DNA from 3 places in the Erythrobacter sp. HL-111 genome. Region 2 is predicted to be linked to each of the others. Evidence: predicted binding sites of a transcription regulator. Region 2 holds the regulator's gene; each other region holds the start of a gene.
The links. The regulator LexA, encoded in region 2, represses DNA repair genes until DNA is damaged. The targets are predictions, from matches to a motif close to GTTCCNCNCTTGTTCT.
Positions count from the first base shown of each region.

Region 1: a site for LexA is predicted at 2,942-2,957, ahead of BLU08_RS02685 (recA-like protein). Genes of this name have one in related genera too.
Region 3: a site for LexA is predicted at 2,123-2,138, ahead of BLU08_RS11510 (ribonucleoside-diphosphate reductase subunit alpha). Genes of this name have one in related genera too.

Region 1 covers NZ_LT629743.1:555,463-560,909, forward strand. Annotated here, with positions in the region: gene BLU08_RS02670 (DUF475 domain-containing protein) at 1-381, opposite strand, end outside; gene panB (3-methyl-2-oxobutanoate hydroxymethyltransferase) at 431-1,303, opposite strand; gene BLU08_RS02680 (sodium-dependent transporter) at 1,443-2,888, shown strand; gene BLU08_RS02685 (recA-like protein) at 2,998-3,870, shown strand; gene BLU08_RS02690 (DUF6504 family protein) at 3,905-5,398, shown strand.
Region 2 covers NZ_LT629743.1:800,904-806,350, reverse strand. Annotated here, with positions in the region: gene gltX (glutamate--tRNA ligase) at 1-503, opposite strand, end outside; gene BLU08_RS03835 (ComEC/Rec2 family competence protein) at 678-2,843, shown strand; gene lexA (transcriptional repressor LexA) at 3,036-3,734, opposite strand; gene glp (gephyrin-like molybdotransferase Glp) at 3,925-5,127, opposite strand; gene moaC (cyclic pyranopterin monophosphate synthase MoaC) at 5,124-5,447, opposite strand, start outside.
Region 3 covers NZ_LT629743.1:2,428,495-2,433,941, reverse strand. Annotated here, with positions in the region: gene BLU08_RS11510 (ribonucleoside-diphosphate reductase subunit alpha) at 16-2,073, opposite strand; gene BLU08_RS11505 (enoyl-CoA hydratase) at 2,553-3,338, opposite strand; gene ung (uracil-DNA glycosylase) at 3,386-4,069, opposite strand; gene BLU08_RS11495 (ribonuclease D) at 4,186-4,806, shown strand; gene lptC (LPS export ABC transporter periplasmic protein LptC) at 4,826-5,447, shown strand, end outside.

The DNA of each region.
Region 1 (5,447 bases), 250 kb from region 2:
ATGGGCTTCGGAGACGATGCGTTCGTATTCCTGCGGATTGCCGAGCGAGAGTTCCACCGCCGCCCAGGGGCCGATATTGGCCGCGATCGAGACGATGGCGATGGGAAAGACGATCCGCATCCCGAACACCGCGATCAGAATCCCGATGGTGAGAAAGCGCTGCTGCCACACCGGGTCCATTTCGCGCAGCACGGTTGCGTTCACCACCGCGTTGTCGAAACTGAGCGAGACCTCGAGGACCGACAGGACGATGACGATCCACAGGACCGAGAGCATCCCGCCAAGGGTGCCGCTGCTGACCCAGCCGTAATAGGCCGCCCCGGCAAAACAGGCCGCGGTGAAAACCAGCGAGAAGGTGTAGTAGCGAAGCAGGGTCTGCATGGCGGCGGGGATTCCGGCAGGGAAGGAAAGGACAGCGGTAGGTTCGCTCTCAATCCTTGGGCTGGTAGGTCTGTTCCTCGCCCGGAAAGCTGCGCGCGCGCACTTCGCCGGCGTAGGTGGCGACGGTTTTCTCGATGATCTCGGCGATGTTTTCGTAACGCTTCACGAACCGCGGCACGCGCTCGAACATCCCGAGCATGTCGTCGGTGACGAGCACTTGGCCGTCGCATTTGGCCGAAGCGCCGATCCCGATGGTTGGGCAGGAAACCGCTTCGGTGACGGCAATCGCGATCGGTTCGACCACGCCCTCGACCACGACGGCAAAGGCGCCGGCTTCATCCAGTGCTTTCGCATCGCTGACGATCTTCCCGGCTTCGGCATCGGAGCGCCCGCGCGCGGCATAGCCGCCGAGCACGTTGACCGCCTGCGGGGTGAGCCCGACATGGCCCATCACCGGGATGCCCCGCGAAGCGAGGAATTCGACCGTCGGCGCCATCGCCGCGCCGCCCTCGAGCTTGACTGCGGCGGCGCCGGTTTCCTTGAGCAGGCGCGCGGCGCTTTCGAAAGCCTGCTCGGGCGATGCTTCATAGGAGCCGAAGGGCATGTCGATCACCACGACCGCGTGATAGCTCCCCCGGACCACCGCCGCGCCGTGGTTCGCCATCATCTCCATCGTCACGGGGATGGTGGAAGGCAGGCCGTAGATCACCTGGCCGAGCGAATCGCCCACCAGCAGGAGGTCGCAATGCGCGTCGAGCAGCTGCGCCTGGCGCGCGGTGTAGGCCGTCAGCATGACCAGCGGTTCCTCGGTCACGCCGTCCACCTTGCGCGCGCGGATGCGCGGCACGGTCAGCCGCTTCATCGGCTGCGGGGTGGGATTGGCCCGGCTGGTGCTCGTGTCGAGCTGGAAGGTGGTGGACATGGCCGCCGCACTTAGCGCCGTGCCAACGCAAAGGCAAAGACTGCCCTTGGCGCGCGGCGCTTTTCGTTGCACTAGGGTTGCAAAGGGACGGACAGGAGCGCACGCCGCGGCGGCGCGACAAGAGGGTTTTTCACAGGACATGGTAGCATCCACCGGCACGACCGCGCGCGAGGGCTGGTCCTCGCGCAGCGCCTTCGTACTCGCGGCGATCGGCTCGGCCGTCGGGCTCGGCAATCTCGTGCGCTTTCCGGCCGAGGCCGGGGCCAATGGCGGCGGCGCCTTCGTCCTGTTCTACATCTTCTGCGTCGTGCTGATCGGGCTGCCGGTGCTGCTGTCCGAAGTGCTCATCGGGCGCCACGGCCAGGCCGCCGCCCCGCTCAGCTTTCGCCGGATCGCCGAGGAATCGGGCGGATCGGGGGCCTGGAGCATCGTCGCCTCGCTCGGCGTGTTCTCGGCCTTTCTCGTGCTCAGCTTCTACTGCGTGCTGGGCGGCTGGGTGCTGTACTACATCGGCCTGTTCGGCGCCGATGTCTTCCTGTCCGGCCCCGCGAGCGGCGCGTTCGCGGGCAGCAGTTTCGAGGAGGTCGACGCGCTGTTCGGCGCGATGGTGAGCGACGGGCTTTCCACCAGCCTGCTCGACATCGTGTTCCTCGCGATCACCTTCCTCTTCGTCGCGCGCGGGGTGTCGGGCGGGATCGAGAAGGTCGCGGTCTATCTCATGCCCGCCTTCTTCTTCCTGCTGCTGGCGATCACGATCTACGGGATGTTCGGCGGGGCGATGGCGCGCACGGTGGATTATCTCTTCACCTTCGAGCCCGAAAAGCTGACGGGCGAGGTGATGCTGGCCGCCGTCGGCCAGGCCTTCTTCTCGCTGTCGCTGGGGGTCGCCGGGATGGTGACCTACGGCGCTTACGTCGGGCGCGACGTGAACCTCGCGAGCACCAGCGGGGTGATCGCCGGGGCCGACACGGCGGTCGCGCTGATCGCGGGGCTGTGCATCTTCCCGATCGTCTTTGCCGCCGGGCTCGAGCCGAGCGGCGGGCTCGGCCTCATGTTCCAGACCCTGCCGCACGCCTTTTCCGACCTGCCGTTCGGCACGCTGATCGGGCTCGCCTTCTTCGTCATGGTCGCCTTCGCCGCCCTGACGAGTTCGGTCAGCCTTATGGAGGCTCCGACTTCCTGGGCGATGGACCGGCTCGGCCTCGCGCGTCCGGTGGCCGCGATGTTGGTGACGGGCGCGGCGGCCGTGCTGGGCGTGCTTTCGGCGCTGTCGACCGGCGCGCTCGCGGGGTTCCATCCCCTGGGCTTCATCCCCTTGTTCGAGGGGCTGGGCATCCTCGACCTGCTCGATTCCTTCACCGGCAAGCTGACCATGCCGATCGGGGCGCTGCTTACCTCGGTTTTCGTCGGCTGGGTAGTCTCGCGCCGCCTGCTCGACGAGGAAAGCGGGCTCGGCGGCGGGGTGCACCGGTTCTGGCTTTTCCTGGTGCGCTGGTTCTGCCCCCTGATGCTGGCGCTGATCCTCGTTAGCGGGATCTTCCCCGAGACGACGGCGCGGCTCTTCGCGACGCTCGGCGCGGGGTAGTTGCAGCGCGCGGGGACGGGCGCGACGAGCGCGCTTGCAATCGCGTTCCACGTGGAACATAATGGGAACACAAGGGCTCCCCGCGAGTCCTTTGCGATGAGCAGTTCCCATGACCCGATCCGCATTCCTCGACCGAGCTTCGGCGTTCCGCGCCTTTCCCGTCCCCGCCCGCCCGCGCGGGGGAGGGGCGGCCGCGCGCCTGTCGGCCGGCGATCCTGTCCCTTGCGCGCTCCGGCGGGAGAACCGCTGGCGACCGGGCCTTGCCCGGCAGCCGCTCCACAGCGAGATCTTCGCCTGCGCCGGCGATGCGAGCGGGGCGGGCTTCGCACTGGCGCTAGCCCGCGATGCGCTCGCCGCCGCGGCCGCCGTGCCCGACCGGCTCGCCGAACCGCATGACCGGCGTCACGTCCTGTGGGTGCAGGACGCGCGCGCGATCGAGCGGGGCGGGCGGCCCTATCTCCACGGCCTGCCGCGCGACCTGCAAGGTCGGCTGATCCACGTCGCCGCGCGCACGCCCGAAGACGCGCTGTTCGCGCTGGAGGAGGGGCTGCGCTGCCGCGAACTTGCCTGCGTGATCGGGGAAATCGCGGGCAATCCGCGCAGCCTCGATTTCACCGCCTCGCGCCGGCTCAGCCTGACGGCGGAGAAGCACGGCATCGCGCTGTGGCTGGTCCGGCTCGATGCCGAGGCCGATCTCTCCTCGGCGCGGATGCGCTGGCGGGTGGGGCCGGCGCCTTCCGCCCGCCCGCGCTGGAACGGCGATGCGCCCGGCGCTGCAGCGTGGTCTGCCGAACTGTTCCGCGCGCGCTCCCACATTCCCGGAACATGGACCCTTCGCGATGACGACGGACGCCTCCGCACCGACCGCCCCCTCCGCCCCGAAAGCCGCGCCAGCAACGACGCACCGCCCGCCCCGCCGGATCCTCGCCCTGTGGTGCGAGCGACTTTCGGTCGATCGCTGGCGGCTCGGGCCAGGGCTTGAAAGAGGCGAGGGCGCGGACGGCGAACCCACCGCGCTGATCACCGAAACCGCGCACGGTCCCCGCATCGCCGCTGTCAACGACGCGGGCCGCGCCGCCGGGGTGGTGCCCGGCACCATGCTCGCCGACGCGCGGACCGTCTGCCCTTCCGTCCGCACCGCGCCGGCGGACCCGGCGGGCGATCTCGCCTTTCTCGAGAAGCTCGCGGTCTGGGCACAGCGCTGGGGCCCGTGGAGCGCGCTCGACGCGCCCGATGGCTTGCTGGTCGATGTGACCGCGGTCGCGCACCTGTTCGGCGGGGAGGTGCGCCTGCTCGCCGATGTCGAAGCGGCCTGCACCGCGCGCGGCCTCGCGGTGCGCTGCGCGATCGCGCCGACGGCGGGCGCGGCCTGGGCGCTCGCGCATTACGGGGCCGGGCGCGCGATCGCGGGGCCTGATGACGATCTCCTCGCCCGGCTCGCCGACCTGCCGGTGGCGGCGCTGCGGCTCGACGAGGACGTGCTGACCGTGCTGCGGCGCCTTGGCCTGAAACGGCTCGGAGAACTCGCGGGCGTTGCGGGTAGCGGCGCGGGCGGAGAGGGCGAAGCCGCCTCGCGCGATGCGATCCAGCGCCGCTTCCGCAACCGCAGGTCGCCCGCCGCCAACCCGCTCATCCGGCTCGACCAGCTGCTCGGCCGCGTCCCCGAACCGCTCCTGCCGGTGGTCCCGCGCGCCATGCCGCTCGTCCAGCGCCGCCTTGTCGAACCGATCCGCCATCGCGACCTGCTCGACCGGGTCCTTGCCGACCTCGCGCAGGACATGGCGCGCGAACTCGAGGGGCGGGGCGAGGGCGCACGGCGGCTCGAGATCGCGCTGTGGCGGGTCGATGGCGAGGTGATCGCGCGCCGTCTCGAACTCGCCGCCGCGACGCGCGATCCGGATCACGTCATCCGCCTGTTTTCCGCCAAGCTCGACGATGTCGATGCGGGATTCGGGATCGAGACGGTGCGCCTCGGCGCGAGCTGGGCCGAACCGCTCGCGCTCGAACAGGGCGAGATCGAACGGTCCGCCGAAAACCGCGGCACCTCGCTCGCCGCCTGCATCGACAGGCTGACCGTGCGGCTCGGGAGCGAGGCCGTGCGCCGCCCCGTCCCGCGCGCGAGCCACCTGCCGGAACGCGCGCAAGGCTGGCAGGGTCCGCTCGAACCCGCCGCGCCGCAGCAGGGAATGCTCGAATTCCACCAGCGCCCCCTGAAACTGCTGGACCGGCCGGAACGGATCGCGGTGCTCTACGCCTCGCCCGACGGCTTTCCCCAGCGCTTTCGCTGGCGGGGGCAAGTGCGCGAGGTCGCCCGGGTCGAGGGGCCGGAACGGATCGCGCCCGAATGGTGGCGCGAACGTTCGAGCGCGCGGCTACGCGACTATTACCGGATCGAGGACGAGACCGGGCGGCGCTACTGGATCTACCGCCACGGCATCGCCGGGGACGGGCGCGGCGGGGACCGGCAGGGGCGCGCGCCCGACTGGTACCTCCAGGGCCTGTATGCCTGATCTTTCCCGAGGCCCCGCGTCAGTATTCCCTTAGGGTTTATGGGTTAAC
Region 2 (5,447 bases):
GAGACGCTGCCCTGCACGCGGTCCTCGATCGTGGTCACGCCGGTGAGCGGGGTCTTGAGCCGGATCGTGTAGGCAGCACCCGCGGGTGCCTCGCCCGGGTCGCGGTCGCGCCAGCGCCCGTCGTAGCGCATCGGCTTCTTCTGCGCGCGCTGTTCCGCCCGCATCGCCTCCAGCTCCTCGGGCGTGGCGAAGCACTTGTAGGCATGGCCCGCCTCGAGCAGCTTGCGCGCGACCTCGGCATGGCGTTCGGCGCGATGCGACTGGAAGACGGGCGGCTCGTCGTAATCGAGGCCGAGCCAGTCGAGCCCTTCGAGGATCTTGTCGATCGCCTCCTGCGTCGAACGCTTCCTGTCGGTGTCCTCGATCCGCAGGAGAGCCTTGCCCCCGTGATGGCGCGCGTAAAGCCAGTTGAACAACGCCGTGCGCGCGCCGCCGATATGGAGGAAGCCGGTCGGCGAGGGGGCGAAGCGGGTGACGACGGATGCGGTGCTATCGCTTGCCATGGAGGGCGAATTCCTTTTCTATGCGGCGACTTTCCGAATGGCCTTGACCCTGGGGGGAGGCGGCCTGTGGGCGATGTGCCGATCATTCCGATGGGAGACGGTGGCGACGGCAGCACCGTTGCCGGGGCCGCCGCCGGACGGTCTTCCGCGCGCCCTTGGCAAACGCGCCCCGGATTGTCCAGCGGCGGCGGGGATGCAGGCCTCGCGAGCGCGGCGCTCGACCGGGCCGAGCGCTTCCTCGCCGAGGCGGGGTTCGACCGGGCGCCCTGGCTCGCGGTGGTCTTCGCCAGCGGGATCCTCGCCTGGTTCGCGCTGTCGGACCCCTGGCAGTGGATGGGCGCGATCGGCGGCGGGATCCTGCTCGCGCTGACGGCGCTGGCGGTATGGCCCGCCGGGTCCGCCATCGCCGACCGGCGCGGGCACCTGCGCCGCGCGATGATCGCGGTCGGCCTCGTCTTTTCGGCGGGCATCGCGGTGATCTGGGTGCGCTCGGAGATCGTCGGGGCCGAGCCGATCGACCGGCCCTCGATCGAGCGCGTCCAGGGCTATGTCCTAGAACGCGAGGACCAGCCCGCCGAGCGGCGCATCCGGCTGACCCTCGCGGTGCGCGACGCATCGACCGGGCAGGGCCGCAAGATCCGGGTCAATGTCCCGGCCGATGCGCTCGCCCCGGTCGAGGCCGCTGCGGGCGAAGGCGCGCTGGCCGAAGGGGCGGTGGTGCGGATGCGGGTCCGCCTGATGCCGCCTGCGAGCCCGATGCTTCCGGGAGCCTATGATTTCGCCCGCACCGCCTGGTTCAGCGGGCTGGCCGCGACCGGGAGCATGATCGGCGAACTCGAACTGGTCGAACCCGCGCCGGGCGGTTTCGGCATAGCCCCGGTCCAGCGTGGGCTGTCCGCCCATGTCCGGGCGCGGGTCGAGGGCTCGGCGGGGACCATCGCCGCCGCCTTCGCGAGCGGGGATCGCGGCGCGATCGATCGGGCTGACGAGGAGGCGATGCGCGATGCCGGGCTCACCCATCTGCTCTCGATCAGCGGCCTGCACGTGAGCGCGGTCATCGCCGCGGCCTATCTCGCCGCGCTGCGCGTGCTGGCGCTGTTCCCCGCGATCGCGCTGAGGGTCCGGCTGCCGGTGCTGGCCGCGGCCTGCGGGGCGATCGCGGGGATCGGTTACACCTTGCTGACCGGGGCGGAGGTGCCGACCGTCAGGAGCTGCGTCGCCGCCCTCCTGGTGCTGGTCGCGCTTGCCATGGGGCGCGATGCGCTGTCGCTCAGGATGGTTGCGGCGGCGGCCTTCGCGGTCATGCTGCTGTGGCCCGAAAGCGTGATCGGGCCGAGCTTCCAGATGAGCTTCTGCGCCGTCCTCGCGATCGTCGCGCTGTCCGCCTCGGGGCCGGTGCGCGCCTTCCTCGCCCCGCGCGAGGAGGCGTGGTGGCGCCATGCCGGGCGGCGCGTCGTCATGCTGTTCGTCACCGGGCTCGTGATCGAGATCGCGCTGATGCCGATCGTCCTCTATCACTTCCACCGGGCCGGGCTCTACGGGGCGCTCGCCAATGTCGTCGCGATCCCGCTTGTCACCTTCGTGTCGATGCCGATGATCGCGCTTGGGCTGCTGCTGGACCTTGCCGGGCTCGGCGGGCCGGTCTGGTGGCTGGTGCAGGCCTCGCTCGACCTACTGCTCGGCATCGCCCATGTCACCGCGGCGCAGCCGGGCGCGGTCAAGCTGATGCCGCAGATGGGCCCGCTCACCATCTTCCTGTTTACCGCCGGGGGATTGTGGCTCGCGCTGTGGACGGGGCGAGCCCGCCTTTGGGGACTGGTCCCGGCCGCGATCGCCACGGCGATGCTGCTTGCCACTCCCATTCCCGACGTCCTGATCGACCGCGAGGGGCGGCACGTCGGCATCACGATCGAGACCGCGCAGGGCGGCCGGCGTCTCCTGTCGCTGCGCGACACGCGGTCGGAATACAGCCGCGACAACCTGCTCGAACTCGCGAGCGTCACCGCGGACCCGATCCCGCTCGCGAACTGGCCGGGGGCACGCTGTTCGCGGGCGTTCTGCGTGCTCAGGATCGAGCGCGGCGGGCGCGAATGGACCCTGATGATGGCGCGCAACCGCGAATGGATCGAGGAGGACCTGCTCGCCGAAGCCTGCGCCGCATCCGACATCGTCGTCGCCGACCGCTTCCTGCCGCGTTCCTGTCGGCCGCGCTGGCTGAAGGCGGATCGCAAGCTGCTGCTGCGGACCGGGGGCCTCGCGCTCGATCTCGAACGCGGGCGCATCACCAGCGTGGCCGAGGGGCAGGGCGAGCATGGCTGGTGGCGCGGTTGGCGCGATTGAAGGCCGCGCGGGACCGGCGACTGGTCCGGGCGAGGCGGATCCGACCGCAAGCGGCCCCGCATGTCGAAGCCGCCATGTCCCTCGATCCTCTGGAAGCGGCAGGCCTGCGCTCGCCCCGGACCGCCCGCGGGCGGCACCATCGCATTCGGCGCTGCCGCCCGCCGCGATCGCCGGGCAGACGGCAGCCCCGGATCAGTGGTAGCGCCGCAGGAGCCCTGCGAGCTTGCCTTGGACCTGCACTTCCTCGGGCCGATAGACCTGCGGTTCGTAGGCCGCATTGGCCGGGTCGAGCCGGATCGCGCCGCCTTCCTTGCGGAGGAACTTGAGCGTCGCTTCCTCGCCGCGCACCAGCGCCACGACGATTTCCCCGTCGCGGGCCGTGTCGGTCCGTTTCACCAGGGCGAAATCGCCGTCGAAAATGCCGGCCTCGATCATCGAATCCCCCGACACCTCGAGCGCGTAGTGTTCGCCCGGGCCGAGCAGGGCGGCAGGCACGGGCAGCGAGTTCTGCCCCTCCAGCGCCTCGATCGGGGCGCCCGCGGCGATCCGGCCGTGCAGCGGGATCTCGATCACGTCATTGGCCGGTTCGGGCGCGGCGCGCATGGTGCGCGAAACCGAGGCGACCGCGTCATTCGCCGCATCGAGGCCCGGCGTGGCGCGCCCGCCGGGCACCGCATCCTCGGGCTGCCGGATCACTTCGAGCGCGCGCGCGCGGTTGGGCAGGCGGCGGATGAACCCGCGTTCCTCGAGCGCGGAGATCAGCCGGTGAACGCCCGACTTGCTCTTGAGGTCGAGCGCTTCCTTCATTTCCTCGAAACTGGGCGAGACGCCGGTTTCCTCCAGCCGCTGCTGGATGAAGCGGATCAGTTCGTGCTGCTTTGCGGTCAGCATAGATATTCTCCCACGGGAGCCAGCGCACGCGCCGGACCGCGCACGCAGGACTTTACGGCACACCCGCGAGAGGCACCGCGAAAAGGTGCATGGCGGGCACTGTCGAACACCGAAAAGGTGAACGAATAAGGAACGAATAGGCAACCGGGTTCGTCAAGTCAAGCCGCTCCACCGCGGAAACCCGCGCGATTCAGGCGCCGTGGAGGGGAAAGACCATGACTTCCTCGCCCGCGCGCAGCGGGGCGGCGCCGGCCGACCGGTCGATCAGGCAGTTCGCCGCGGCGAGGGCGGTGAGAGCGCTCGAATCCTGCGAACCGGCCTCGCGCACGACCCGGCCGTCATGGACCGCGCGCAGGAATGTCCGCCGCGCCCCGGCCGCGGGCAGGTCCTCGCCCGCACGCATGGCGACCGGGCGGGGCAGGGAAGCGGTCGCCCCCATCGCCGCGCGAACCAGCGGCAGGACGAAGAGAAAAGCCGTGACGAAGCTCGACACGGGATTGCCCGGCAGGCCGATGACGACCTGCGGCGGGGCGTCGCCGCGCGCGCGGGTCGCGACGAGAAGCGGCTTGCCCGGCTTGATCGCGACCTTCCAGAACGCGATCGCGGCCCCCCGGTCGGCCAGCGCCTGGCGCACGAGGTCGTGATCGCCGACCGATGCGCCGCCGCTCGTCACGAGGATGTCGGCATCCTCGGCTTCCTCCAGCGCAGCGGCTAGCGCTTCGAGCGTGTCCGCCACCGGGCCGAGCCGTATCGCACGCACCCCGAGCGGGGCGAGCTGGGCCGCCAGCATCGCCCCGTTCGAGGCCGGGACCTGCCCCGGTCCGCAGGCGGCAGGATCGCGCACGAGTTCGTCCCCGCTGTCGAGCACCGCCACGCGCGGCACCGCGGCCACGGCGCAGCGCGCATGGCCCGCGGCGAGCGCGAGAGCGATCTGCGCCGGACCGAGGACGGTTCCCTTGGAAAGGACCGTGCTGTCCTGCTCGAAATCGAAGCCGCGCCGCCGCACGTGGGACCCGGCCGGCGGCATTTGCGCGCAGCGCACCGTCCCGTCATCGACCAGCGCGTCCTCCTTGAGCAGGACCCGGTCGGCGCCCTGCGGCATCAGCGCTCCGGTCGAGATCCGAATGGCCTCGCCCGAGCCGAGGGTGCGGGCGAATGGGTGTCCGGCGCGGCTCTCGCCCACCACGCGCCACTGAACGGAGCCTCCATCGGCGGCGAGGGCATAGCCGTCCATCGCCGAGAGGTCGGCGGCAGGCTGGCTGCGCGCGGCGAAGAGATCGGCGGCGAGCACCCGGCCGAAGGAATCCTCGATCGCAACGTCCTCGGCGCGCACGGGCGGGGCGAGGGCGAGCAGCCGGGCCTGCGCGTCTTCGAGCGGAAGCGGTCCGGTCATGCTTTCCCGGCGGGCGCGTGCCAGTCGCCGCTCTTGCCGCCGCGCTTCTCGACCAGGCGGACCTCGCCGATCACCATCCCCTTGTCGATCGACTTCGCCATGTCGTAGATCGTGAGCAGCGCCATCGTGACTGCCACCATCGCCTCCATCTCGACCCCGGTCCGGCCCGTCAGCGAGGCGCTCGCCGTCACCCGGACCGCGGCCTGCGGGCTGTCCTCGAAGGTGAAATCGAGGCTCACCGCCTCCAGCGCCAAGGGGTGGCACAGCGGGATGAGGTCGCCGGTGCGCTTGGCCGCCATGATCCCGGCGATGCGCGCGGC
Region 3 (5,447 bases), 1.6 Mb from region 2:
CCCACGTATATCGCCTCACTGGCAGCTCAGGCATTCCTCGTAATCGGTCTGCTCCGGCCCGCCTGCCGCGTCGAGTTCGAATTTGGACGGTTCGGGCGTGTTGTCCGCCTCGACCCCGCCGGCGAAGCCCGCGCGCTGCACGCTCTTGGAACGCAGGTAATAGAGCGACTTGATGCCCTTCTCCCACGCCTGGAAATGCAGCATCATCAGGTCCCACTTGTCCACGTCGGCCGGGATGAACAGGTTCAGCGACTGCGCCTGGTCGATATAGGGCGCGCGGTCGGCCGCGAATTCAAGCAGCCAGCGCTGATCGATCTCGAAGCTGGTCTTGAACACCGCCTTTTCCTCGGGCGTGAGGAAATCGAGGTGCTGGACGCTGCCGCCCTTTTCCAGGATCGAGTTCCACACATTGGTCGAATTCTTGCTCTTCCGGTCGAGCAGTTTTTCGAGATAGGGGTTCTTCACCACGAAGCTGCCCGACAAAGTCTTGTGGGTGTAGATGTTCGCCGGGATCGGTTCGATGCAGGCGGAGGTCCCGCCGCAGATGATCGAGATCGAAGCGGTCGGCGCGATCGCCATCTTGCAGGAAAACCGCTCCATCGCGCCCATTTCGGCGGCGTCGGGACAGGGGCCGCGCTCCTGCGCGAGCAGCATCGAGGCCTCGGACGCCTTGGCCTGGATGTGCTGGAACATCTTGAGGTTGTGCGCCTTGGCCATGGCGCTTTCGAATCCCAGCCCCTTCGCCTGGAGGAAGGAGTGGAAGCCCATCACGCCGAGCCCGACGCTGCGTTCGCGCATCGCGGAATACTTGGCGCGGGCCATCTCTTCGGGGGCGCGGTCGATGTAATCCTGCAGCACGTTGTCGAGGAAGCGCATCACGTCCTCGATGAAACGCCTGTCGCCCTGCCATTCGTCCCATTTTTCGAGGTTGAGCGAGGACAGGCAGCAAACCGCGGTGCGATCATTGCCGAGATGGTCGATGCCGGTCGGCAGGGTGATTTCGCTGCACAGGTTCGAGGTCGAGACCTTGAGCCCGAGATCGCGGTGATGCTTGGGCATCATGCGGTTCACCGTGTCGGAAAAGACGATGTAGGGCTCGCCCGTCGCCAGCCGGGTTTCGACCAGCTTCTGGAACAGCGAACGCGCATCGACCGTGCCGCGCACGCTGCCGTCCTTGGGCGACTTCAGGTCGAATTTCTCGCCCGCGCGCACGGCTTCCATGAATTCATCGGTGACGAGCACGCCGTGGTGGAGATTGAGCGCCTTGCGGTTGAAATCCCCGCTGGGCTTGCGGATCTCGAGGAACTCCTCGATTTCCGGGTGGCTGATGTCGAGATAGCACGCGGCCGAACCGCGCCGCAGCGAGCCTTGCGAGATCGCGAGCGTGAGGCTGTCCATCACCCGCACGAAGGGAATGATCCCGCTGGTCTTGCCGTTGAGGCCCACCGGCTCGCCGATGCCGCGGACATTGCCCCAGTAGGTGCCGATCCCGCCGCCCTTGGAAGCGAGCCAGACGTTTTCGTTCCAGGTGCCGACGATCCCGTCGAGGCTGTCCTCGACCGAGTTGAGGTAGCACGAGATCGGCAGGCCGCGCGCCGTGCCGCCGTTCGACAGCACCGGGGTCGCGGGCATGAACCACAGGTTCGAGATGTAGTCGTAGAGCCGCTGGGCGTGCTCCTCGTCGTCGGCATAGGCATCGGCGACGCGGGCGAAGAGGTCCTGGTAGCTCTCGCCGGGCAGGAGGTAGCGGTCGGTCAGCGTCTCCTTGCCGAAGGCGGTGAGGTTCGCATCGCGCAGCGGGTCGGTGCGGATCGCGAAGCGGCGCGGGTTGACGGTCTTGCTGTCGGGCCGCGCGGCCTTTGCGGCCTCCTCGATCGCGGCGGTGCCGGCTTTCGCCATCGCCTCGCCCGCCTTTTGCGCGATCAGTTCGGCGCTGCCGGGGTCGTCCTTGGTCATGGTCACGGCCTTTTCCTGTTCGTCCATCGCCCCGCCATTGTCGAGGTCATGCGCCCCGCCCTGGGTGTCGCCGGTCACGTTGTCGCCGGTCACGTTGTCGCTCGTCTTGAAATCCATCGTCTCACCCACTTGTCCCGCGAATCGACCCAGGCCCGCAAGGGGGCTTGTTCCAATTCTGTTCTATACCGGCCCATCGACAGGCCACCAACAGCTTGCCCCCGGAAAGGGGACAGGATTGTCCCCGCTGCGCCCCGCTTCGCCCGACGCCGAGATCGCCTCGCCGGGGAATCCGGTCCCGCACCCGCCCCGAAGGGCCGGCGGGGGGATTCACCATGGCTTGGGGGTCCCTTGCGAGCTTGACCACTAGATGATGAATCGCACCGCGTTCCCCGTCAACGGGGGATTAACCCTCAGTCCCGCGATCCGGGCCGGTGCCGGCGGGCAAGAGGCCATGCGACGCGCGGAGCAAGCTTGAGTCGCGGATCGCGCAAGGGGCAAAATGAAACTGTGAAGAAAAATTTGGTGATTGAATCTTTTGAATCAACGGGTGAATCCTTCGCACCCGCGGCGGCAAGAATCTTGCACGCGCCCTCGCGTCAGGCCTGCTGCCGACCGCGCGCCTGCACCGCCGCGCGGCGCGCCTCGATCTCTTCCGGGGATACGCCGCCATTCGCCGCGCTCGATCGCTCCGCCTCGATCGCCATCCCCTCGCCGAAGCTCCTGGCGTAGCCGTCGTCGATCAGCCTTTTGTACTGCGCCAGGAAGGCGGGATCGACCTGCGCCATGTCCCCCGCCAGCCTGCGCGCGAGCGGGATCAGCGCACAAGGTTCGACGACGTGGTTGACGAGCCCCCATTCGAGCGCACGCGCGGCGTCGAGGAAATTGCCGGTGAAGGCGAGCTCCTTGGCCCGGCCGATGCCGATCATGCGCGAAAGCTTCTGCGACAGGCCCCAGCCCGGCACGATCCCGACCCGCGCATGGGTGTCGGCAAAGCGGGCCGCGGTGCTCGCCACCAGCACGTCGCAGGCGAGCGCGACTTCGAACCCGCCGGTGATCGCCACGCCGTTGATCGCGCCGATCACGGGCTTGGAACAGAGTTCGATCGCGCGCACCGGGTTGTCGGCGGGGTCGACCGCGTTGGCGCTGCCGAGCGCGCCTTCCTCGCTGCCCAGCTCCTTCAGATCGAGCCCGGCGGTGAAGGCCCGCTCGCCCGCGCCGGTCAGGATCACGGCGCGCACGTCCTCGCGCGCGTCCACCTCGATCATCACCGCGTGGAGCCGCCGCCGCAGCGCGCGGTTGAGGGCGTTCATCGCGTGCGGGCGGTTCAGCGTCACCGTCGCGATGCCGCCTTCGACCTCGATCAGCACGGTTTCCTCGGTCATGGGCGCTCTTCTCCTCCTGCGCCTGTCTAGCTCGGCCTTGCCGCCGCTCAAAGCGCCCAGTCGATGCTGCCGCGCCCGTGCGCCTCGAGAAAGGCGTTGGCCTGGCTGAACGGGCGCGAGCCGAAGAAGCCGGCGTGGGCCGACAGCGGGCTTGGATGGGGCGAGGCGAGGACGAGGTGGTGCGGCGCCTTGCCGAGGCCGGGCACGCGGCCCGCCTTCTTCCTCGCATGGCTGCCCCACAATATGAACACGGTCGCCTGCCCGCTTGCCGCCACCGCCGCGACGCAGGCATCGGTCACGGCGTCCCAGCCCCGCCCGGCATGGCTGCCCGCCTTGCCCGCCTCCACGGTCAGCGTGTTGTTGAGCAGCAACACGCCCTGTTCGGCCCAGCGCGTGAGATCGCCGCCATCCGGACGCGGCAGGCCAAGGTCGCTTTCCAGCTCCTTGAAGATGTTGACGAGCGAGGGCGGCGGCCTGACGCCATGACGCACGGAGAAGGCGAGGCCATGGGCCTGCCCCTCGCCGTGATAGGGATCCTGCCCGAGGATCACCACGCGCACCTTCTCCAGCGGCGTCATGGCGAGCGCCGCGAGCCGCAGGCCGCGCGGCGGATAGACGACCTTGCCCGCCGCCTCCTGCGCCGTGAGCCAGCCGCCGAGCCGCCGCGCCTCGGGGCTTGCCAGCACCGGGTCCAGCGCCGGGCGCCAGCTTTCGGGGACGGGATCGGGCACTTCGGTTCATCCTCGTTCGGGCGAGAGGTCTCGCGCTTTCCGGTCTATCGCGAGCGGCCCGCACCGCGCCACTCGGCCCTTCCCCTCTATCCCCAATCGGCGTAGGGCGGATGCCCATGACCGTCCATTTCCACGAAGAAGACCTGCCTGTCGGCGTCCTCGAAGGCACGGGCGCGCTCGCCGTCGATACCGAGACGATGGGCCTCGTCACCCACCGCGACCGGTTGTGCCTGGTGCAGATCTCGGACGGCGGGGGCGAGGAACACCTCGTGCGCTTCGCCCCCGGCAGCGCCTATGCCGCGCCCAATCTCAAGGCCCTGCTGGCGGACCCGGCGCGGGTGAAGCTGTTCCACTACGCCCGCTTCGACCTCGCCGCGCTCCACCACTACCTCGGCGTGATGGCGGCACCGGTGTTCTGCACCAAGATCGCGAGCAAGCTGGTGCGGACCTACACCGACCGCCACGGGCTCAAGAACCTGATCGACGAACTGCTCGGCGAAAGCATTTCCAAGCAGCAGCAGAGTTCGGACTGGGGCGGGCCGGACCTGTCCGAGGCGCAGCGCGAATACGCCGCTTCCGACGTGCGCTACCTCCACCGGCTGCGCGACGAGCTGACCGTGAGGCTGGCGCGCGAAGGGCGGATGGACATCGCGCAGGCCTGTTTCGATTTCCTCCCCACCCGCGCCCTGCTCGACATCGCCGGCTGGGCCGAGCACGACATCTTCAGCCATTCCTGAACGGCCGGCGGCGAACCCCATGGCGACGAAGAACCGCATCGAAACCGACGAGGCCCGGGCGCTGCGTTCCCGGCGGCAGCGTTTCGCCGCGCCCGGCGGATCGCACGACCGGCTGGTCGGCTTTCTCGCCCGCGCGCTGCCCATCGGGGTCGGGATCGTCGCCGGGCTGATGGTCATCACGCCGCTGTCGCCCCGGGGCGAGGTCAGCTTCCTGCTCGACCGCAACCGGGTGGCGATGATCGACGAGCGGCTTTCGGTCGACAACGCGATGTATCGCGGGCGCGACGACCGGGGCCGGCCCTTCTCGCTGATGGCGGGCGAGGCGGTGCAGCGCTCGAGCGTGGAGGGGCTGGTGCGGATGCAGGACCTCGTCGCGCAGATCCTCCTGCCCGAAGGCCCCGCGCGGCTCGCCGCGGAGGGCGGCATCTACGACATCGACGAGGACGTCGTCGACGTCACCGGCGCCGTCAGGCTGACCGCGGCAGACAGCTATTCGATGACCGCGCGCGGGGTTTCGGTGAATATCAGGGAGCGGATTATGACCGGCGACGACGGGGTCGAAGGGGCGGTCCCGGCGGGGACTTTCTCCGCCCGCGCGATCCGCGCCGATCTCGCCGCGCGCACCGTCGCGCTCGAAGGCG